Regions from separate parts of the Bombilactobacillus sp. ESL1197 genome, predicted to be linked through region 2. Evidence: predicted binding sites of a transcription regulator. Region 2 holds the regulator's gene; the other holds the start of a gene.
What was found. Region 2 encodes NrdR, which represses ribonucleotide reductase genes. Its sites were predicted from a motif close to ACACNATATATNGTGT; they were not measured.
Positions count from the first base shown of each region.

Region 1: a site for NrdR is predicted at 1,157-1,172, ahead of nrdH (glutaredoxin-like protein NrdH). Genes of this name have one in related genera too.

Region 1 is NZ_JBYLTY010000001.1:465,554-477,646, forward strand. Features, by position in the region: gene nrdE (class 1b ribonucleoside-diphosphate reductase subunit alpha) at 1-403, opposite strand, end outside; gene nrdI (class Ib ribonucleoside-diphosphate reductase assembly flavoprotein NrdI) at 384-761, opposite strand; gene nrdH (glutaredoxin-like protein NrdH) at 761-994, opposite strand; gene AC3B6B_RS01915 (LVIS_2131 family protein) at 1,413-2,033, shown strand; gene AC3B6B_RS01920 (DUF2187 domain-containing protein) at 2,090-2,314, opposite strand; gene AC3B6B_RS01925 (AAA family ATPase) at 2,642-3,190, shown strand; gene AC3B6B_RS01930 (C40 family peptidase) at 3,344-4,015, shown strand; gene AC3B6B_RS01935 (isochorismate synthase) at 4,668-5,939, shown strand; gene menD (2-succinyl-5-enolpyruvyl-6-hydroxy-3-cyclohexene-1-carboxylic-acid synthase) at 5,981-7,708, shown strand; gene menH (2-succinyl-6-hydroxy-2,4-cyclohexadiene-1-carboxylate synthase) at 7,698-8,507, shown strand; gene menC (o-succinylbenzoate synthase) at 8,497-9,603, shown strand; gene AC3B6B_RS01955 (MFS transporter) at 9,617-10,777, shown strand; gene AC3B6B_RS01960 (ABC transporter ATP-binding protein) at 10,848-11,801, opposite strand; gene AC3B6B_RS01965 (ABC transporter ATP-binding protein) at 11,801-12,093, opposite strand, start outside.
Region 2 is NZ_JBYLTY010000002.1:50,103-62,195, forward strand. Features, by position in the region: gene murC (UDP-N-acetylmuramate--L-alanine ligase) at 1-555, shown strand, start outside; gene polA (DNA polymerase I) at 740-3,400, shown strand; gene mutM (bifunctional DNA-formamidopyrimidine glycosylase/DNA-(apurinic or apyrimidinic site) lyase) at 3,405-4,232, shown strand; gene coaE (dephospho-CoA kinase) at 4,205-4,828, shown strand; gene nrdR (transcriptional regulator NrdR) at 4,832-5,335, shown strand; gene AC3B6B_RS05915 (DnaD domain protein) at 5,316-6,611, shown strand; gene dnaI (primosomal protein DnaI) at 6,621-7,532, shown strand; gene thrS (threonine--tRNA ligase) at 7,796-9,742, shown strand; gene AC3B6B_RS05930 (BspA family leucine-rich repeat surface protein) at 10,295-12,093, shown strand, end outside.

The sequences.
Region 1 (12,093 bases), on a different contig from region 2:
CTGCAAAATATAAAGCATTATTTAACACCCGGAGTTCATAATTTTCTAGATAGTAGGCACCATCGTTGGTTTTTAACGCATACTGATTGTAAAATTTGTAAGCAGCCATAAAGGATTTAAACTGAAAATGCTGTTGCAGCAAATATTGGTAAAGTTCTTTAATAAAAGCTGGCGAGTACTGCTTTAAAAAAGCTGCTTCTAAATAATCAGCTTGCACTAACTTTTGTAACTGGCTTAATATATCGGGTTCCATTTTCAGATTAGGTTGAACATTTTCTTGCCAGAAAGCCTGGAGTGCGGCTTGGTCACGATCTAAAGGGATCTGTCCGTTAACCGGAATATTTAATTCGTTATTTAGCTTAAAGTAATTAACTTTAGCGATATCAATGTTGTTTAGACTCAAGTTGCTCCACTACTTTCCTGAAATTTTTAACATCGGCCGCGGTGCCGTTAAATTCATAATCGAAAACAACGGGGACACCTAAGCCAGCAGCGATATCTTTGGCAGTATGAATGTAGAGTTCATTGAAGTTGCGATTACCACTGCCGACGACACCGACTAATTGTTGGGCGTTATTTTGAAAACCTAAAAAGTCAATGACTGCATCCATCATATTGTCGTCATAAGCGGGCACAGCTAACAAGTACGGACCGTTCATGGCGTGATAAGGATTAGCATCACTAATCTCGTAAGCAGGTAGCTTAACTTTTTGAATAAAACGGCGGGTTTGACCAGTAATTGTATAGTAAGCAATTTGCATTATTGCACCAGTGCTTTCAATTCGCTCGGGCAAAAACCAATGATCGGGGGCTGACTATCCGTGACCACGACGGGGACGCTTTGAAATCCTTGCTGTTTGAGGTAAGTTAAGGCCTGAGGTTGTTGATTAATGTTATGTTCTTCAAATTGAATTTGGTGATCATTCAAAAAACGTTTGGTCATTTTACATTGTATACAGCCATCTTTGGTAAAAATCTTTACTGATTGATTCATGAAAAAACCTCCTTAATGATGAAAAAATCACGGTAGTGCGCACCGATCAATTTTCGATTAAAAGTTTCACAGTTGAGTTGTACTGGCATTAGTTAACCAGTTGTTGCTGCGGAACTTTTGATCGGAATAACTGAGCCCAATTATAAAACCCTACTAGTCAAAATACAATATATTGTGTTTGATTCGAAATCGAACCACATGATAGTGTGGTTGCCAGGCTTGGATTTTGGGTAAGAAAAAAATAAAAAACATTTGTTCGCTGCATAAGTCAAGTAATTTTTTTATTAAGTTTTTTTCAATTACGCTGATGACAGTTACGTAGGTCGGAAGGTTTTCACTAGACTTGGACAGTGCAGTCAGTGTGAAAGTGAGCTATAATAAATCTAATTAAATTTATCTGGAGTTTGGAGAAAGCAGGATGCAATTAAACTGGAATTTATTAGGGGTTGGCGCGTGGTTAATTGTTTTTTGTTTGGTAGCGGTGATTATCTTTGATATTCGACGCCGTCATTTAAAAATGATTGTCGTGCACCGCAAGCACCACTCATTAGGCAATGTCTGCTGGGATTTTTGTGAGTTTATTGGCGCTTTTGTGTTAGTGGGCTTTATGTTTTATATGACTTTTTTAGATAAAGTTGATGTGAAAGATACACAGCGCGTTCAATTGAGCTATACGGTTAAACCTCTAGTGATGCAGACCAAGAATGGTCAAGGTTATTATGTAGAAGTTAAGTCAGCAGACAATAAAAAAACGGTTAAGTATTATAATTATTGGGTCCAAGGAGCTAAGTACAGTATTCCGGGCAATAATGCCTCAGTTTTAGATGGTAATCAATCAGCTAGTTTAAACGCGAAGAACTATCCGTGGCCAAATACGAAACGCTATGATCAAAAATATCAGCAAGCATATGTGATGATGATGGTGGCTCATTATAAGAATAACTGGCGCAACGGCTTAGGCGTTCATGCCGGTAATGTCGCGACGGATTATGCATTGATTCGTATTCCTGGAACCACTTTTGTTAAAACATTGGATTAAAAAAGTTCCTCAATGACTATTTATGAGTCAAATTGAGGAACTTTTCTTATGGTTATTTATTTAGCTGCTTTTTTGGGCAGCTTTTTCAAATTTTGAGCATTAATCACAATTTTATGGTTCAGTTCAACGACGTTATCACTATCTTGTGGATCAAAGTCTTCAATGTCTAATAAAACGGCATTGGTATAGATCTTTTCAACTGTGCCAACGAAGGGCTTTTCTAAATCTTCTTCGACTGAACCTTGTAATTTGTCGCCGACTTTAATATTGGCAATTTTCATGTGTAGTTCCTCCTGGACTAATTAAACGTGGAGTTGGTTTTGAGTTTAAGCGAAGACCATTGATAGTGCGCCAAGCTTGGTGTTTTTCCCATTTTGGTAAAATTATTAGAAAGGCTGTACGCCAAAGGTTGAGCACTATCAAGCAACAGTAGCTTAAAAAGTTAGAGCTACCAGAATTCCTGGTCGGTAGAATTCTTAAGTACTATCTTACCACAGATAGTTGCCAAAGAAGGATTATCCGGTCGTTAATTGGAAGTTGGAACGATAAAAATAAGGCTTACTTTTGGCCTGGGTTCTTTAATTGAACAATTTAAAAGGAGTAAATTAATGAAAAAGATTATTGTTATTACCGGTGCGAGCGGTGTAGGGAAGACGACCGTCAGTCATTATTTGACGCAAGCATACCAAATTCCGAGTGTTGTAACGCATACGACGCGTCCGCAACGCGTTAACGAGCAAAATGGGGTGGATTACTATTTTGAGACGCCCCAGAGTTTTCTCTTAAATGATTATCTAGAACAAGTTACATATGCTCACCATCAATATGGCTCTTCGCGCCAGGGCTTACAGCGGGCTTTTGCGAAAGCTGAGATAGTTAGTATCGTTTTAGACACTAAAGGTGCTTTAACGTATTTAAAAGCTTATCCCCAGCAAGTAGTCATTTGGTTTATAACTGCTGATCGGCAAGTTTTACAGCAACGGCTGTTGCAGCGTGGAGATCAAACGGCAGCGATTCACCAGCGGTTAACCAGTCAAGAATTTGCGCGTGACTTGCAACTGCCGAAGGCTTTAAAAGGTACAGCACTGGTTTTGACCAATGATGCTTGGCCCCAATTAAAGCAGACCATTGATCAATTGATTACAAAGATGTCATAAAATTCGGGATTTGTAACGGTTTGTTTGTTTGTTTGTAACATGATTGCAATGTAAGAAGTGTACTATTTTGATTGTTAAGTTATTTCCAAATTAAATTCAAATCAATTCTCGTAAAAATAACTTGTTACTTATTCTCGGAGGCGAACAATTTTCATGATTTCTAAAAAACATTTTCTTAGTTTAATTGCTGCAGGTGTTATTGGTATTTCTACTTCTACATTTTTAAATCATAATCAAGACGCACAAGCTGCTAATGTTGGTGATGGCGTGACTGTTACTAGCAATGATCAAGTCGGTTTGCGGAGCCAACCAAATAATGCTGGCACTTTAACTGGACAATATGTTTCGAACGGATCTTCTTGGGCTGTGACACAAATTAGTGCTGATGGTCAATGGTATAACTTAGGTCAAAATGATTGGATTCCGGCTAATGATGTTACAGACATGACAGAAGCCCGGAATGCGAAAGTTCAAAAAGTAATTAACATGGCACAAATCCAAGGCGGTAAGCCTTACGTTTGGGGTGCTAAAGGACCAAATTCCTTTGATTGCTCTGGCTTAATGTATTATGTCTTTAAACAAGCTTTGGGTGTCGATATTGGTGGTTACACAGTGGCGCAAGAAAGTGCTGGTCCGAAGGTTTCTGTGAATAATTTACAACCTGGTGACTTAGTTTTCTGGGGTTCACAAGGTAATTCTTATCATGTTGGTTTATACATTGGTAATAATCAATACATTCATGCTCCACAACCTGGTCAAGGTGTTCAAGTTTCCACAATTTCTGGTTACTTCTATCCATCATTTGGTGTGCGGGCAATTAACTAAAACCAATTCAATAAATAATTAAGTTAACCAGCGGCAATTGTAGCTGGTTTTTTTATTGTGTAAAAATATTTGGTCGTTAAGCGATATGAAGTGCAGTGTGTTTATTAGTTCTTAGCCTTTGTCGTAATATTGATCCAGCGCTCCAAAGGCAAGAAACTTGTGCCTAACTACGCCTAAGAACTAAAGCCTAAACCAACTTTAGTCGTAGTCTAGGTTAGTGCTCAGTTTCTGAACAGCCTTTGTCGCAGTGTGTTAATTAGCGCTCCCAGCATCAGAAGTTTGCGTCTAGCTACGCTAAAGTCCTCAAGTTTACAAACCAAAACTTAAGTCCTTTATCTAGGCTATACTCAACTTCTAAGCGCTGCTGGTCGCAGTATTGATCTAGCGCTCCAAGTGTCAAAAGCCTGTGTCTAACTACGAATAAATAATCAAGTTAAAAACCGCAACTTAATGGTTTATTCTAGGTTAGTCCGCGGCTTTTAAGCGACACTTGTCGCAGTGTGTTTATTAGCGCTCCAAAAATCAAAAGTTTGCGGTTAACTACACCTAAAAACTCAAGTCAAAGACCGACTTAAGCTTTTAGGTTAGGTTAATCCTCAACTTTTAATCAGTTTTTGTCGCAGTATTTTATGATAGAAAAGAGAAGCAATCCATGACACAATTAAAAGTATATACAACAGTTTTACCGCCTGAAATTCAACGTTCCCAAATTTTGCAGTGGTTGGCGCAGCAGACCCAAATTTTTTTGTGGGAAAATCCGCCGCGCACGCAACAATTATTCACGGCTGGTAGCGTTTTGCAGGCTAAGAGTGCCCAACCGATTACTATGGTCGCAGCACAAAATTTATTACAAGAAGCTCAAACGACGTTACAGTTAACACCTTCTAGTAGTTGGGAAGATGTTAAATTAGTTGGTAGTTTTTTGTTTGATCCAAAAGATCCTCGGAACTCAACTTGGGGCGCTTTACAAAACGGAATTGCCTTCATCCCAGAAGTCAGTTTTTTTCAAACAGCTCAACAATGGCAGTTAACAGTAATTTCCACAGATGAAGCCAAGTTAAACGAAATTATTAATACCATTTTGCAGTTACCGAATTTGGCACCCCAGGCGGTACAGCTAGTTAATTATCAAGAACAGGCAGTGGATCAATGGTCAACTGCCGTAGCAACAGCAGTAGCACAAATTAAGCAAACACAATTACAAAAGGTAGTTTTAGCACGACAGGCTACGGCTCAATGTGCGGCTACCAACTGGGTAGCAGTTTGGCTTTATTTGAGTCAAAAGCAATCAGGATATCATATTTTATTAAGTGTGCCGGGAGCTAGTTTTATTAGTATTACGCCGGAGCGGTTAGCTAGTTTCCAAGCGCAGATGGTACAAACCGGTGCAGTGGCTGGTACGATTGCCAATGATGTTGATCAACAAAAGGCAACACAATTGGCCCACGAATTATTACATGATGCCAAAAACCGCCAAGAGCATGATATAGTAGTTCAAGGGATTAAACGAGTTTTACAGCAAGCGCAACTGACGGTGCAAGCACCAGCGACGCCAGAAATCTTAACTACTGCTAATTTGCAACATTTGTATACCCCGATTACAGGTCGCGGCCTAGTTCAACCGTGGTCGATTATTGCACAATTGCATCCAACTCCCGCCTTGGGCGGGATGCCCCAACAATTAGCGGTAGAATTAATCAGGCAGTTGGAACCCCATGCTCGCGGTTTATTTGGTGCCCCCATTGGTTATTTATCCGCTCAACAAACTGGCGAATTTGCGGTTGGTATTCGGAGCGCTTTAATCAAAGATCAGCAATTGGCTTTCTTTGCTGGAGCGGGGATTGTAGCCGATTCCCAGGCTGCTTCAGAGCAAAAAGAGACGGGACTGAAATTACAATCACTATATCAAGCTTTACAAAAGTAAACGCGGATTAATTCGTAAAATTATCGAAGGAAGTAATCACAATGACCATTGGTGAAAATTATTTAACACAACAATTAACACCATTTTTAGAAACTTTTTTGTCCAACGGGATTACCGAAGTTGTTTTATCACCGGGTTCACGTTCGACGCCGGTGGCGATTTTATTAGGTAAACTTGCAGATTTAAAACGGTTAACGTTACACGTAGATGTTGATGAACGTTCGGCGGCTTTTCTGGCGTTGGGCATTGCTAAAACTAAAAAACAGACGGTGTTATTAGTCTGTACTTCAGGCACGGCTGCGGCTAATTATTATCCAGCAATTTGTGAAGCCCAGGCCAGCAATATCCCCTTATTAATTTTGACGACCGATCGGCCTCCAGAATTGCAACAAGTTGGTGCGCCGCAGACGCTGACCCAAGAACGCCTTTACGGTCAACAAGTCAAGGCCTTTTACCAACTACCAACGCCTCAAGCAACTTTACCTGCCCAAGCCCAAAAATATTTTAGTTATATTGCCCAAAAAGCTGTGCAATTAGCTTTACAAACACCCCAAGGTCCTGTACATCTTAACTTACCGTTGCGCAAGCCCTTGTTGCCCGCGACCGCACAAGAATTACCAACTGCCCAGCCGTCAGTAGCCCAACAATGGCAGGGCCAAGTAGCCAGTCCACAATTAATTCAGCAAGTTCAGGATTTGTTACGCAATAAAAAAGGCCTCATTCTTGCGGGCCCTCAGGTGGGGACGCAACAAGCTACTGCTAGTGTCCTGGAATTTGCGCACACGATGAATTGGCCGATTATTGCGGATCCTTTGAGTTGCTTGCGAGGACAGGAAGCGGTCTTAACTACTGGCGATTGGTTGTTTCAACAAGCGAATTCTTGGCCTGCTGACCTAAAGCCAGAGGTAATTCTTCGCTTGGGAGCAACACCGGTTTCTGCCGCCTTAAGTGATTGGCTGGCAAAAACGACCATTCCGGTAGTTTATTTAGATGCTAATCGCGCCCAATTAGATCATACGTTAAATACGACCATCGCGATCGCCTTAGCGCCACAGCAATTGTTGCCCGCTTTACAATTACCACCCAGTTCAAATACTTGGTTGGCTCAATGGCAACAACTTGATCGCCGACTGCGTCAAGTTATAACGCAAGCAGTTACTTCATCAGCAACATTAACGGAACCGCAAATTGCTTGGACCTTAGGGCAGAATCTCCCAGCGGATTCCGCTTTGTTTGTCAGCAATTCCATGCCAATTCGGGAAATTGATGATTATTTTGCTCCTACCAAGCCGCAGTTAGTGTTAGCTAATCGAGGTGCGAACGGAATTGATGGAATCAATTCGACCGCGTTAGGGATGGCTAGTCAGCGGGCAAAAAATTCATACTTATACATTGGTGATTTGGCCTTTTTCCATGACCTAACCGGCTTAATGATGGCGCGCCAAGAAAAACTACAACTAACAATCATTGTGCAAAATAATCAGGGGGGCGGCATTTTTTCCTTTTTGCCACAAGCGCAAGAGCCCACACAATTTGAAAAAGTTTTTGGCACTCCTTTAAATTATCAAATTGCCGATGTAGCGCAGTTATTTGGTGGTCAATATTATCGCGCACACAAGCAAAGCGAATTGGCACAATTGCTGGCACAAGAGCAGACGGGTTTGACCATTATTGAAGTTACGACTAAGCGTCCGTTATTGACACAAATTGATGGTCAAATTAAAGCGGCCGTGGCTACTTTTTGGGAGCAAGACTTGCATGAAAATTAAAATAGCACAGCAAACTTTTTATGTTACTAAAACGGGGCAAGCAACGCCTCATTGGGTATTTTTGCACGGTTTTATGGGAAGTGGTGCCGATTTTGCGCGTATTGGAGCACAATTGCCGGGGACGAGTTGGTATATTGATTTATTAGGTCATGGGCAAACTTCCAAAGTTTACACTGCCTCCACTTATGCCATGGAACAACAAGTGCAAGTTTTAGAGCAACTATTGCAGCAATTACTGGGTTATCAACCAATTAATCTTGTAGGTTATTCAATGGGTGGCCGCTTGGCGTTGGGGTATGCTTTCGCTTATCCCAAACGGTTGTTAAATTTGATTTTAGAAAGTAGTACCGCAGGACTAAGAACTGTTGACCAACAAACAGCCCGGCGGGCGCATGATGCTCTGTTAGCGCATCAATTACAAACGCGACCGTTAGTCGAATTTGTTAACCAGTGGGAGCAACTACCATTGTTTGCTTCCCAACGGCAGTTGCCAGCCCAATTACAAGCTCAGATTCGACAACAACGTTTAACTCAAGATCCCAAAGCTTTAGCAGCCAGTTTATTAGGGATGGGAACGGGGTCAATGCCGAATTTTTGGCCCCAATTAGTTCAATTATCCTTACCAGTAACGTTGATTACTGGAGCGCAAGATGCAAAGTTTCGGAAAATAACGCAACAAATGGCGCAACAACTACCACGAGTTCAACGTTACGTAGTGGCACAGGCCGGACATAATGTGCATTTAGAGCAGCCTAAGATTTACCGAATGATTTTACGGAGTTTAGCCGATGCAACTTAAACAGTTAAAATTATTACCATTAACTTTAACATTAAAGAGACCGTTTGTTTCCGCACATGAAACCATGCAAAAACGCCCCGTCACCTTAGTGGCATTAGCTGATGAACAAGGCAATTGGGGTTATGGGGAAATTGAGGCTTTTCAAACCCCATTTTATACCGCACAAACCCAAGCCATGGCCGTAAGTGTTTTACAGCAATTTTTATGGCCGTTAATTAAGAACCAAGAATTTAGTGATCCTAAGCAAATGTGGCATAAGTTACAAGCAGTCAAAGCTAATAACTTTGCGAAAGCCGCTCTAGATATGGCAATGTGGGACTTATTTGCACAAAGACGGCACCAAAGTTTGGCCGCGGTCTTGGCGGATATTAGTGGCTTACCATATAAAAAACAAGTACCGGTAGGCATTAGTGTCGGCTTGCAGGATTTAGCGGCAACGCGCACTGCTGTGAATAAGGCACTCCAAGCTGGTTATACCCGAATTAAAATCAAGGTCAATGGTAATCAAGATTTACAGCGTATTCAACAATTACGCCAAAGCATGCCCGATTTTAATTTAACGTTGGACGCTAATGGCAGTTTGCGGTGGACAAAAAGCTTAGCGCATGAAATCGATCAATTAAAATTAACCTTTATTGAAGATCCGTTTGCACCCAGTGAATTCCAACAAAGTGCTGACCTACAACAACAAATGCAAACACCGCTGTGTTTTGATGAACCGATTGAGGATGTTCGCAGTGCTTTGACCTCCGTGGCACTGCAACAATGTCAAATCGTTAGTGTTAAATTAGCAGTGATGGGGGGCATTACCCCAGTTTTGCAGTTAATTCCAGCGCAAACGCAACGAAAATTTCTAATGTGGTGTGGCGGTATGTTAGAAGGTGGGATTGGTCGGGCCGCTAATTTAGCACTCGCTAGCTTAGCCAATTTTAATTTTCCGGGTGATTTATCGGCCAACAGTCGCTATTATGAGCATGATTATACGACGAGTTTATTGTTTAATCAGGGCCAGTTACAGGTGCCACAAAAAATTGGTTTGGGAGTACAATTATTACCGGAACATCAACAGTTATTACAGCAACAACCAACTTTATAAATAGGAGTAAGTTATGAAACGAACGCAAACCATTGATTTAAAGTGGCTATTATTGGGGACGCTAATCACGAGTATCGCCATGAGTTTTATTTGGCCTTTGAACACTATTTATATGCATGAAACTCTACATCAAAGTTTGGTTACAGCTGCGGTGGTCTTATGTATTAACCAAGTTGCCACGATGGCAGGTAATGTGTTAGGAGGCCATTTATTTGATCATTGGGATCCATACTATACGATTTTGTTAGGTGTCAGTCTCAATATTGTGGCTTTAGGATGTTTGGTTCTTTGGCATGGTTGGCCCAGTTACGCAATTTTAATTACACTGTCTGGTTTTGCGAATGGAATTTCCGCCACTTGTGAAAATTCCTTGGCGACGCATGTCACCAAGCGGGCGTCTAGTTACGTATTTAATGCCACTTATTTCATGTTAAATCTTGGCATTGTGATTGGTACGGCCATTGTGGGCTATATCTTACCATTGGGTATTGCGACAGTTTTTTTGACCGCAGTTTTGATTCAGATTATCTTTTTAATAGTGGTTTTTTGTTTTTATCGGATTCAAATTACTCCTGCTACACAAACTGCTGGTACTAAAGTCGTACAACAATGTCAGCAAGGCTACTTCGGTAAAATTGTGGGCGCGTTAATTACGGTTTTGTGTGCATGGCTAGTCTATACACAATGGCAAAGTAATCTATCCACTTTTATGGTTGGTCAAGGTTATCAAGTCAAAGATTATAGTTTACTCTGGACTTTTAACGCAATTGTGATTGTGATCTGCCAACCATTTATTACGCATTTTGACAAGTTTTTGATGCAGCATTTAAGGGCGCGATTAAATGTTGGCTTAGTGCTTTTTATTGGTTCATTTGTTTTCTTATTGAGTAATCGCCAGTATGTGGGCTATTTTATTGCGATGGGGATTTTAACTTTAGGCGAAATTCTGTTATATCCCGGTATCTCAAGTTGGGTAGCTGCCAAAACGCCTACGGCCATGAGTGGCTATTTTCAAGGGCGCGTGCAAATGTTTACAGCCGCCGGTAAAGCATTGGGTCCCATTTTTGGTGCGGTCATTATTGGCCAGTTAAGTTACCACTGGCTGTTTGCTTTATGTATTGTTGTTTTAATCATCGCTTGCTGTTGCTTCAATCTGCTGTCGCCAAAACATTGATGGTTGTTATTCCATCAAAATAAGCCATGAACTAATTGAGTTCATGGCTTATTTGCTGTGGTAGCAGCTTTTATGCTTGTTGTTGTGCAGCTAATTGTTGATAGTGAGTAATTTCTTCTTCAGTACAAAAAACAGAATGTCCAGGAGTGATCTCGCGTAATTTACGTTGGTGATCCGGATTACTATCTTCAATGGAAGCATCATAAGCAATTCGGGTGCGCTGCCGCTCTAATTCGGGATCTGGCGTAGGCACCGCGGACAGTAAGCTCTTAGTATAAGGATGCAATGGGTGATTATAAACTTCTTCAGCATCACCCATTTCCATTAACTTGCCTTGATGCATTACGGCAATGCGGTCACTAATATATTTAACCATTGATAAATCGTGGGCAATGAAGAGGTAAGTTAAATTACTGCGATTTTGAATGTCTTTCATTAAGTTAACTACCTGTGCTTGAATGGAAACATCCAACGCAGAAATTGGTTCGTCAGCAATAATAAACTGAGGATCAACAGCCAAAGCGCGCGCAATGCCGATCCGCTGGCGTTGCCCACCCGAGAATTCATGCGGGTAACGAGTTGCATGATCAGGATTTAAACCTACGATTTTGAGCAAATCGTTAACACGTTGATCACGTTCTTGGTCATTTTTAACGAGGTGGTGAATGTCTAAACCTTCAGCAATAATATCTTTTACTTTCATCCGCGGGTCTAAGGAAGCATATGGATCTTGGAAAATCATTTGCATTTCCCGCCGAAAATTTAACATTTCAGCACTATGATTTTTGATTTGACTTACATCTTGACCGTCAAACAAAATTTTGCCGGCAGTTGGATTGTATAAGCGGATAATACTGCGACCGGTAGTACTTTTACCCGAACCAGATTCACCGACTAAGCCGAAGGTTTCACCTTCATAAATGTCAAAACTAATATCGTCAACCGCCCGGACTTCATTAGGCTTACCAGGACTAAAATACTGTTTTAAATGTTGAACTTGAACGATCTTTTTCTTGTCACTCATTAATTGGTTCCTCCCTCAATGGGATCAGTTATTTGACCATTGTGGAGTAAATGATCATATTCCTGTGCGCGTTTGACAATAGCAGCAGGGGGCTCAACTTTCGGTGCATCGGGGTGCAATAACCACGTAGCCGCATAATGTGTATCGCTGACTTTAAAGAATGGTGGTTGAGCTTCCACATCAATTTTCATAGCATACGGATTCCGGGGGGCAAAAGCGTCGCCTTTGGGTGGATCCAATAAGTCTGGTGGCGTGCCCGGAATGGATGATAGCTTAGTGCCTTTAGTATCTA
Region 2 (12,093 bases):
TTGGGGCAATTTCAAATTCCATTATTTGGTCAACATAATATTTTAAATGCGTTGGCGGTAATTGGTGTCAGCTATTTAGAAAAGATTGCGCCGGCAGAGATTCAACGAGAGTTACAAAGTTTTCACGGTGTCAAGCGGCGCTATAGTGAAAAGAAAGTGGCAGATATGGTGGTAATTGATGATTATGCTCATCACCCTTCCGAAATCAAAGCCACGATTGATGCAGCGCGCCAGCAGTATCCAGATAAACAAATTTTGGTTGTATTTCAACCACATACCTATAGTCGCTTGCTGGCATTATTACCTGGATTTGTGCAAAGTTTGGATTTAGCAGATCAAGTCTTTTTAACGGAAATTTTTGGTTCGATTCGGGAAAATCAAGGCCAAATTTCTAGTGCAGATTTAGGAGCACAATTACAGCATGGTGGGCAAGTAATTACCCAAGATCAGATGCAACCTTTATTAGACTACCATGATGCTGTGGTCATCTTTATGGGTGCAGGTGACATTCAAAAGTATGAAGTTAGTTATGAGCAACAATTAGCGCAACGCTAAAATTTGAAAATGAAGATTGAAACGAGCATTGAGACAGTTCAAGTTAATGGATTAAAACTGTTGATTAGCTTTCGCTTCAATCTTTTTTTATTATTTTGAAAAAGAAATCTTCAAGTTCTTTTGTATTTTCAAATCTATTTAACGAATAGTTTGTTAAAATTAAAGTATTAGAAGATGAGGTACGATGATGAAACCAACAAAATTAGTTTTAGTAGACGGTAATAGCATTGCTTTTCGAGCTTTTTTTGCGATGCATAATGTCCTAGATAAATTTGTCACGCCAGATGGATTGCATACTAATGCCATTTATGCGTTTAATAATATGTTAGATTTGATTCTTACTAAAAGTCAGCCGGATGAAATGTTGGTTGCGTTTGATGCAGGAAAAACGACTTTTCGCACCAAAATGTATTCGGAATATAAGGGAAATCGTCCCAGTATGCCACCGGAGTTTCGCGAACAATTGCCTTTTATTAAGCAGTTGTTAGTGGCCCGGGGCATTAAAACTTATGAGTTAGCTAATTATGAAGCTGATGATATTATTGGTACTGTAGCCAAACAAGCGCAAGCTTTGGGCTATGAGGTGCTAGTCGTGACCGGCGATCATGATTTGACACAACTAGTGACGGAGCAAATTACAGTTGCGGTAACTATTAAGGGTGTTTCCGATTTAGAATTTTATACACCTGAGCATTTTCAAGAAAAATTAGGAATTACTCCTACACAATTAATTGATTTAAAAGGTTTGATGGGCGATACTTCAGACCATTATCCTGGGGTTAATAAAGTTGGTGAAAAAACTGGACTGAAATTATTAAAGCAATATGGTTCGATGGAAAACTTATACGCTAACTTAGATACTATGAAGACCAGTAAGCTCAAGGAACATTTACAAGAAGATCGTGAAATGGCCTTTTTATCTAAAAAGTTAGCAACGATTGATTGTCAAGCACCAGTGACGATCTCTGTTGATCAATTAAGTTATGATGGCGATCAAACGGAAATGTTAATTGAATTTTATCGTAAATTGAATTTTCAATCATTTTTGAACAAAATGGATGTTCCACTAAATCCCATTGCCCAAGAAGCTAAAAAACAAGCTGCTTATCAAGAATTGACGTCTGCAACATTAGCTAGTTTTATGCAGGATCACCAACCAGCTAGCATTATTATTGAAATGTTAGATGATAATTATCATGAAGCACCAGTCATCGGCATTGCATTGGGCAATCAAGATACGATTTTAGTAACTGATCAAATAGCAGTTTTACAAAATTCTCTATTGAAAGACTGGCTCCAAGATCCGCAACAGGAAAAATATGTTTTCGATTATAAAAGAGACTTAGTAGCATTAAACCGTTATCAAATTCAGTTGGCTGGTGTTAGTTTTGATGGGTTACTAGCATCTTATTTGATTGATGTAAATGACAACGCTAATGATTTAGGTGAAATTGCCCAATCTTATGGTTATAATGATTTATTACCCGATGTTGAGGTATACGGCAAAGGTGCCAAGCGCGCTGTTCCAGAAGATAAAAAATTATGCGATCATTTAGCCAATAAAGTAGCGGCTTTGAATTATCTCCAAACACAATTGCCGCAGCAATTACAACAGCATGATCAAGACCAATTGTTTGATGAAATCGAATTACCTCTAGCCCGAGTTCTAGGGAAGATGGAAATTGCGGGAATTAAAGTTGACGCGACCACTTTACAGCAGATGAAAGTGCAATTAGATGAGCGGTTAACAAATTTAGAAGCAGCTATTTATGATAAAGCTGGTCAAAAATTTAACATTAATTCTTCGCAACAATTAAGCAAAATTTTATTTGAAGAGATGGGCTTAAAGCCTATCAAAAAGACTAAAACGGGCTATTCCACTTCTGTAGATGTTTTGGAAAAATTAAAAGATCAAGCACCAATTATTGCGGATATTTTGGAATATCGCCAGGTCGCCAAAATTCAATCAACGTATGTGCTTGGTTTATTAAGTGCGATTGCCCCTGATGGCCGGGTTCATACTCGTTATTTACAAACACTGACGCAAACGGGACGGCTTTCGTCAATTGATCCCAATTTACAAAATATTCCTGCGCGTGATGAAGGACGTGCTATTCGTAAAGCGTTTGTACCTAAAGAGTCATCTTGGCAATTATTTTCCAGTGACTATTCCCAAATTGAATTACGGGTTTTGGCTCATTTATCAGGTGATGAGCATATGCAACAAGCCTTTCAAGCTGATTATGACATTCATGCGCACACGGCCATGAAAATTTTTAATTTGGATAGTATTGATGATGTGACTGCGAATATGCGCCGGAAGGCCAAAGCAACTAATTTTGGGATTGTTTACGGGATTAGTGATTATGGCTTAGCCAAAAATATTGGCATTTCCCGCCGTGAAGCGGCGGAGTTCATTCAAGCCTATTTTGAACAGTATCCCAAAGTGAAACAATACATGGATCAAATGGTGCAAAAAGCCCGCGAAGATGGTTATGTCGAAACAATTATGCACCGCCGGCGCTATCTGCCAGATATTCATGCAAAGAATTTTCACTTACGATCTTTTGCGGAACGGACAGCCATGAATACCCCGATTCAAGGTAGCGCTGCTGATATTATTAAGATTGCCATGATTAATATGCAACGGCAGTTGCAACAACAACATTTACAGGCACGAATGTTACTACAAGTGCATGATGAATTGATTTTTGAAGCTCCTAGTACGGAAATTCCCATTTTGCAAGAATTGGTGCCACACGTGATGGATACCGCTGTGAAGTTGGATGTACCTTTGAAAGTAGAATCAGCAGCTGGTCAAACATGGTTTGACGCGAAAGGATAAAATAATGCCAGAATTACCAGAAGTAGAAACAGTCCGTCGAGGCTTAAATCAATTAGTTAAAGGACAAAAGATTGTTAATATTGAGGTGCTGTATCCGAAAATTATCGTCAATCCCTTACCAGAATTTAAGAAAGATTTGATTGGAGCGACGATTACCGATGTGGGGCGCCGTGCTAAGTATTTACTATTTCATTTTGATAATGATTTGACAATGATTAGTCATTTACGAATGGAAGGTAAATATCAAGTTCGGGATCAAAAAAGTGATTTTGATAAGCATGTGCATATTATTTTTGAACTAGCCAATGGCCAGTATTTAGGTTATCGTGATGTTCGCAAATTTGGGCGCATGGAAGTTGTGCCCCGGACTGATGAGTTAACCACTAAAGGAATTGCTAAACTAGGTCCGGAACCCTTAACGCCGCAGTATACCTATGATTCATTGGTTAGCGGTTTACAGCGTAAAAAGAAAAATATTAAAGCTGTGTTACTGGATCAGCAAGTAGTTTCAGGCTTAGGTAATATTTATGTCGATGAAGTTTTATGGATGGCTAAAATTCATCCTGAGCAACCAGCCAATCAATTAACTGACGAACAATTACAGGCATTATATCCGGCCATTGCGGATGAAATAAAAACCGCCATTGCCGCTGGCGGAACCACGATTCGCAGTTATGTTGATGCTACCGGTCAAAAGGGTCAATTTCAATTACAATTAAAAGTCTATGATCAAGAGGGCCACCCCTGCCAACGTTGTGGCACGGCCATTGAAAAAATTCGCGTGGCGGGCCGAGGAACACATTATTGCCCGCATTGTCAACGGTTGAATTAATGGGGCGTGCGATTGGAATTACCGGTGGTATCGCGAGTGGCAAAACAAGTGTCCGTCAATTACTTAATCAAGCGGGCTTTTTAGTAATTGATGCTGACCACATTGCTCACCAAATCTTGGATACCAAAACGCCAGCTTTTAAAAAAGTGGTCCAACAGTTTGGAACTCAGGTTTTAACTGCTGATGGGCAGTTGAATCGCTCTGCTTTGGGGCAAATCGTCTTTGCCGATGCGAAACAATTGGATTGCTTAAATCAAATTGTGCAACCAGCAATTCGTCAAGAATTGGTACGACAAATTCAACAAGCACAAGCAACTTCACAAACTGTTTTCTTTGAAATTCCACTTTTATTTGAGCAACATTATGAACAAATTGTGGATCAAGTTTTAGTGGTTTATGTAACCCAGCAAGTTCAATTACAACGTTTACAAGAAAGAAATCATTTAACAGTTCAACAAGCATGTAGTAGAATAAAAAGCCAATTACCACTTCAACAAAAATGTCAATTAGCCGATTTTGTTCTTGATAATACTGGTGATTGGCAGCACTTACAGCAACAAGTTGACCAGTTTTTACAACAAGTAATTAAGGAGTAAATTATGATTTGTCCTCAGTGTCAAAAAAATTCTTCTCGGGTTATTGATAGTCGCCCGAGTGACGAAGGCCGGGTGATTCGTCGGCGCCGTGAATGTGAAAATTGTGGATATCGGTTTACAACTTTTGAGCGGATTGAGCATACTCCCGTTTTGGTCATCAAAAAGAATGGTAATCGTGAAGAATTTAGTCGTGAAAAAATTTTACGGGGCATTGTGCGTGCCGCTGAAAAAAGACCAGTGACTTTAGAGGCGATGAATCAATTAGTTAGTAAAGTCGAAGCTAAGATCCAAGCAACGGGTGAAAGTGAAATCAATTCGCGCCAAATTGGTGAATTTGTGATGCAAGAATTAGCCGGTGTCGATGATATTGCCTATATCCGCTTTGCCAGCGTTTATCGTCAGTTTAAGGATATTAACGGTTTGATGCAGGAAGTACAAGAAATGATGTTAGCTCAAAAAAATCAGGCAGAAAGCGAGACAACTGACGATGACGCAAGCGATGATTGATCCACTGTGGGGCTATTGGGTAATTGGTAGTAGTACGCTCACACAATTGGATTATCAGGTTTTAATTGACTTATATCAACCCATTATTGGGAGTGATGCTTTGAGCTTGTATCAGTTATTGTGGCAGCATCAAGTCCCCTTAGTTTCCCAGCGCAAAGCGCATTCTCAACTTTTAAATTTATTGGATCTTGATAGCCAGCATTTTTATCAAGCGCGGATTAAATTAGAAGCCGTCGCTTTACTGCAGACTTTTCAAAGTAAAGATAGTTGGGGTGATTATTTAATCTATCAATTGCAAAGGCCACTAGCAGGTGCTAATTTTTTTCAAGATAGTATTTTAACCACTTATTTACAAGAAAAAATTGGTCAACCCGATTTTCAACAGTTATTTAAAAAGTATCATCCTCAACTCCGCAATTTAGACCAAGCCAAAGAAATTACGAAAAGTTTTTTGGAAGTATTTCACCTGTCTCACAAAGTAGTAGATGCCAAAGTTGAGTCTGATGCTCAACTTTCTACTGTTAATCAGCCCAATTATCGACCGACGGAATTAGCGACTTTTGATTGGGATTTCTTAAAGATTACTGTGCGTTCATACCACGTTGCGCCCCAGCAAATTGATCAAAATCAGTCAGAGTTATTTAATTTGCATACTTTCTATGGCTTATCCGAAGTTGAATTAGCGCAGGCAATTGGGCAAACGCTAAATGTGCAAACTGATCAAATTGACTTGCGTCGTTTAAAGTCCTTGATTCAAAAGCAATATGAACAACGGGTTAATTTGAAGACTGCAGCTTTGCCTAGCGCAGCTAAAAGGCCACCGGTGACTAATTTATCCACTAGTCAAAAAAAATTAATCAAGGCCGCGCAGAACCAAGCGCCGGCAGAGTTTTTAGCTAATAAAAAGCACCAAAAAAATGGTTTTGTGGGTAGTTCTGAAACTAGTATTTTGCGGAAATTACAGGCACGCATGGTTTTACCAGCAGAAGTAGTGAACATTTTGGTAAATTATGTTTTGGATAATTCGCCTACTTTAACGCAAGGTTTTGTAGAAAAAATTGCTAATGATTGGGTGCAGCACGGAATTAAGACCGCACCACAGGCAATTAAATATTTACAGGACTTTCCGCAAAAGCAAACCAAGAAAAAACGTTCAACCACAAATAAAAAAGAGTCCGGAACTGATTGGTCCAAAACCCCAAGTCAACAGGTTAATTCCGAACAATTAGCGCAGATGCAACGGCAATTGCGACAGTTACAAGATCATTCTGAGTGAGGTTAGATAATGGAAAAGTTATCGCAATCATTAGCCAAAATCATTAAAGGCCACCAATGGCAAAATCATTATCAGGATTTATTAAGAAAAGCGTTAAGCGATGAGGATGTGCAACACTTTTTAACGGCACACAAAGGCCAAATCACCCAGCCAATTTTACAACAAGGCTTGGATGCTATTTATGAATTTGTGCAAGCTAAAAGCCATATGCAAGAATTTGCTGCGGGTTATCAGCCGCGGCTGATTTTTAAGAATCAAATGATTCAAGTTACCTATGCTCCTGATGCGCAATTGGTAGCACAAAAAAAGCAGCAACGCTTTGAACGAAACTTTATGACCATTGATATGGCAAGCGATATCCGGCAAGCGGATTTAACTGACTTTGGCACGGGCGCTAGTGGGCGCCAAACGGCGTTGATGGCTGCTTTGAAGTTTGTCTTGAATTATTCCAAAAATGAATTTACACCAGGCTTGTATTTATCAGGAGATTTTGGTGTTGGTAAAACTTATTTATTGGGAGCGATTGCCAAAGAGTTGGTTAATCAACAGGTGGCAGTTTTATTAATGCATTTTCCAACTTTCGCGGTGCAAATGAAGAATGCCATTTCTGATAATTCTGTCTTAACGCGGATTGACGAAATCAAAGCGGTACCGATTTTGATGTTGGATGATATTGGCGCTGACTCATTGAGTTCGTGGGTGCGAGATGAAGTTTTAGGAGTCATCTTACAATACCGGATGCAAGAGAAATTACCGACCTTTTTCTCCTCTAATTTTGCCATGAATGATTTACAAAAGCACTTGGCAGTCAACCAACGTGGTGATCAAGAACCGGTGAAAGCAGCACGGATTATGGAGCGCATTCGCTTTTTAGCACGAGAGGTGGTTTTATCAGGACCCAACCTGCGCTTTCAGAAATAATTATGGATTGTAACTTGCAAAATTGAAAAGCGCGTGGTTTAATATGGACATAGTCATAAAGCTTGGACTGCAGGGAGAGTTAGCCAGAGACTGAAAGCAACTCATTAAAAGCTGAACCATTACATTGATGTTAATAAGTACGTGGTTGGTCGCATTAAAGACTGTGAGATAAAGTTTGGTTACTTTAATGTGGGTGGAACCGCGTCAATGACGTCCCTTAGACAATTTGTCTAAGGGACTTTTTTATTTGTAGGAGGATAAAAATGTCCCAAATTTCTTTAGAATTTCCTGATGGCTCAAAACGTGATTTTGAACAAGCAATCACACCATTAGAGGTTGCTGGTTCTATTAGTAACAGTTTGAAAAAGCAAGCCGTAGCGGCCAAAATTAACGGTACTTTAGTGGATATTAAACGTCCAATTACACAATCTGCTAAGATTGAAATTGTGACCAATAAAGATGCAGCAGCTGCTGAAGTGGCGCGCAATACCGCCATCTTCTTGTTAGAAGCAGCGCTCAAGCAAAAGTATCCGGATTTACATTTAGGTGAACAAGCAGTGAATGATGACGGCTTTTTTGTGGATACTGATAAAGCTGGCAGTCAAGTCAGTGCTGATGAATTGAGTGCTTTACAGGAACAGATGGCACATTTCATTAAAGCTAATCAACCAATTGAACGCCAATTAATGGATAAGAGTGCTTTGGTGGAGCAATTCCAAGCTGATCCTTACCAAACAGAGATTTTAAAATCCATTGATAGTGTGCAGATTCCAGTCTTTAAAATGGGCGACTTTGTGAGCTTTGGTGAGACCGCACTTTTCCCGAAAGCGAGTGATTTAAAACATTATCAATTATTATCCGTTGCCGGAGCTTATTGGCAAGGGAAATCCAGTAATCCGATGTTGCAACGAATTTACGGTACAGCGTTCTTAAATGATGAAGATTTGCAAGCTGACTTAAAACGGCGGGCCGAAATTAAAGAACGTGATCACCGGACGATTGGTCGCGATTTAGATTTATTCTTCGTTGATCCTAAGGTTGGTGCCGGCTTAGCTTATTGGATGCCAAAAGGTGCGACCATTCGGCGGACCATTGAACGTTATATCATTGATAAAGAAATTGCTGCGGGTTATGAACATGTTTATACGCCTGTGTTAATGAATTTAGATACGTATAAGACTTCTGGTCACTGGGATCATTATCGCGAAGACATGTTTCCACCAATGGATATGGGCGATGGCGAAATGTTGGAATTGCGGCCAATGAATTGCCCTTCACATATTCAAATTTATAAGCATCATATCCGTTCGTATCGGGAATTGCCGATTCGGATTGCTGAATTAGGCATGATGCACCGTTATGAAAAATCAGGTGCTTTATCTGGTTTACAACGGGTGCGGGAAATGACCTTAAATGATGGTCATACCTTTGTTGCTTTAGATCAAATTCAAGATGAATTTAAAAAAGTTTTGCAATTAATGATGGATGTTTATCAAGATTTCAACATTGAAAATTATACTTTCCGGTTGAGTTATCGTGATCCGGCCAATACGGAAAAATATTTTGATGATGATGAAATGTGGGATCGTTCGCAAGGCATGCTTAAAGCAGCCATGGATGATTTGGGCTTGGATTATTATGAAGCTGAAGGTGAAGCAGCCTTTTATGGTCCAAAGTTAGATGTGCAAACTAAGACGGCTTTGGGTAATGAAGAAACCCTCTCGACGATTCAATTAGACTTTATGCAACCTGAAAAATTCAATTTGAGTTATGTAGGTGAAGATGGTCAAGAACACCGACCAGTGATGATTCACCGGGGCGTGATTTCTACTATGGAACGCTTCATTGCTTATCTGATTGAAATGTATAAAGGTGCCTTTCCAACTTGGTTATCACCAATTCAAGTTGAAATTATCCCTGTTAATAATAAATATCATTTAGATTATGCCAAAGACTTACAGACGAAGATGCGCCAACAAGGCTTGCGAGTTAATGTTGATGCCCGTAACGAAAAGATGAATTACAAGATTCGTGAAGCGCAAACGCAAAAGGTTCCTTATACGGTGGTTGTTGGTGATCAAGAAGTCCAAAATGCCAAAGTTTCTGTGCGGAAGTACGGTGAACAAGACAGCGTTGAAGAAGATATTAATATGTTTGTGGATAGCGTGATTGCTGATGTTAAGAACTATTCACGGACAGGTAATGAATAATAATCTGGTAAAAGATTTATTTTGCCTCAGACTAAAGATTTAGGCACAAATCCATTACTTGTATCATAAAGATTGAGACTGGGCCAAAAGGTTTAGCAGTTGAGCACAAACTGTTGACTTTTGGAACGCAATAATTAATGTTCGCAGCGTTTTAGAAAACGTAGGAGCATTAATCTTGTTGCCCCAGTCTCTTTTTGTGTGCCAAAAAGTTTAAGTAACAAAGCAGAATTAACTTGTACAAAATTATCATAATACAATAATTGTTGATCTTAATCAAAGGCTTAGATTAGTAAAGAAAAAATATTTTTAATTTATTTGAACGTTAAATTTGACTAGATAGAATTAATCTAATCATTAGTCAATTGGTGTATTATAATAACTTTAAAAACGTATCAATAGTTAATTTTTAACTAATATAAAGTCGAAAAAAGAAATTGAAGAAGAGATTACAAAGTTAGGACTTAATATGCTTGTGTGAGGTCAATGAGTAATTTTTAATTAGCAAATAAGTGCTTGGTTAAATTACAGATGATTAAAACGGAGGACTTTTCGATGAATAATAAATATTCTAAAATCGTGACCTTATTTGTCTTATTATTTGGATTTTTATTGCTTCAAAGTTCCAATTTGCAAGCTAAGACTTTGAAGCCACACACTGACTTTAGTCAAACAATACATACAGCTAATGATCTCTTGACCAGTCCACAGAACTTCAGTTCACTAACGTCGAGCAGTGCTAGGCAAAGTCGCGATCTCTTAAAAACTAAGCCAGCAATTAGTAACTTTACAGCTTTAACAGCGCCGGTCAGTGGAGTAGCAGGTACTTGTCCGTGGAACCTTGATGTTGATGGTACACTAACGGTGGGCGCGGGTACGTTAGATACTTACGGTTATTATAGAGATGTTAATACTAATTTTACTTACGAAGGTGAAAGTTGGTTGGAGCATAACAGTAATATCAAAAAAGTAGTTCTGCAACCAGGAGTTCAACTCCCAACTAACTGTGCCTATGTTTTTGCTAATTTAATATATTGTACTGAAATTGATGGCTTAGACAAGTTGGATACGAGTCAGGTTACTAATATGGCCAGTATGTTTTATAGGTGCTCCAAGCTTAGTGAACTAGACTTGAGTAACTTTGATGTCAGTCACGTTACTGATATGAGTTATATGTTCGATTATGTGGCTACGGGCAATATATTAAATGTTAATTTAAGTGGCTGGAAGACCAGTCAATTAAAAAATACTTCTGGCATGTTTATTGGAGATGATTTGACTGATTTTAATTTTCAAAATATTGACACTTCTAACGTCACTAGTATGGATTATATGTTTAATAGCGTTACGTGTACTGGAACATTGGATCTGAGATCTTTGGATACTTCTAATGTTACTACAATGTCAAACATGTTTGGTTATTCGCAAATTAGTGCTGCTGATTTAAAAGGATTTGATACAAGTAAAGTTACTGATATGAGTTATATGTTTAGAAATTCGGAATTTCAAAAACTAGATTTGAGTAATTGGGATACCAGTCAGGTCTATAATTTGGCAGCAATGTTTGACGAATGCCAACAATTGACGAAATTAAATGTCGGTGGCAAATTTGGAACATTTAGCAGTAGTCAACCTGTAATCACCAATAGTGACCTCGATGGTTCGAGTTTGTTTTTAGGTTGTTCCAAGTTGATCAATTTAAATCTGACTACATGGCGAACAGAGAACGTGATTAGTATGAAAAGTTGGTTTAAAGATTGTTCTGATTTGCAATCTATTACATGGAATAAGAAATGGTTTAATACCAGTAACGTAACTGTTATGTCTTTCATGTTTTACGGTTGTAGCAGTTTATTAAGGTTAGATGTCAGCGGTTTTGAAACAAGTAATGTTACATCCATGCCTTCTATGTTTTATGGATGTAGCAGTTTACCAAGTTTGGATGTGAGTGATTTTGAAACAAGTAATGTTACGTCCATGTCTTCTATGTTTTATGGCTGTAGCAGTTTACCAAGTTTAGATGTGAGTGATTTTGATACTAGCAATGTTACTGATATGTCTTCTATGTTTAGTGTCTGTAGCAGTTTACCAAGTTTAGATGTGAGTGATTTTGATACAAGTAATGTTAAATCCATGTCTTCTATGTTTTATGGCTGTAGCAGTTTACCAAGTTTAGACGTAAGTAAATTTGATACTAGCAATGTTAAGGATATATCTTCTATGTTTAGTGGCTGTAGCAGTTTACCAAGTTTAGATTTAAGTAATTTTGACACCAGAAAAGTCACTGATATGTCTCACATTTTTTATGCATGTGAAAATTTAACCAATTTAGATTTAAGTAGTTTTGACACTAG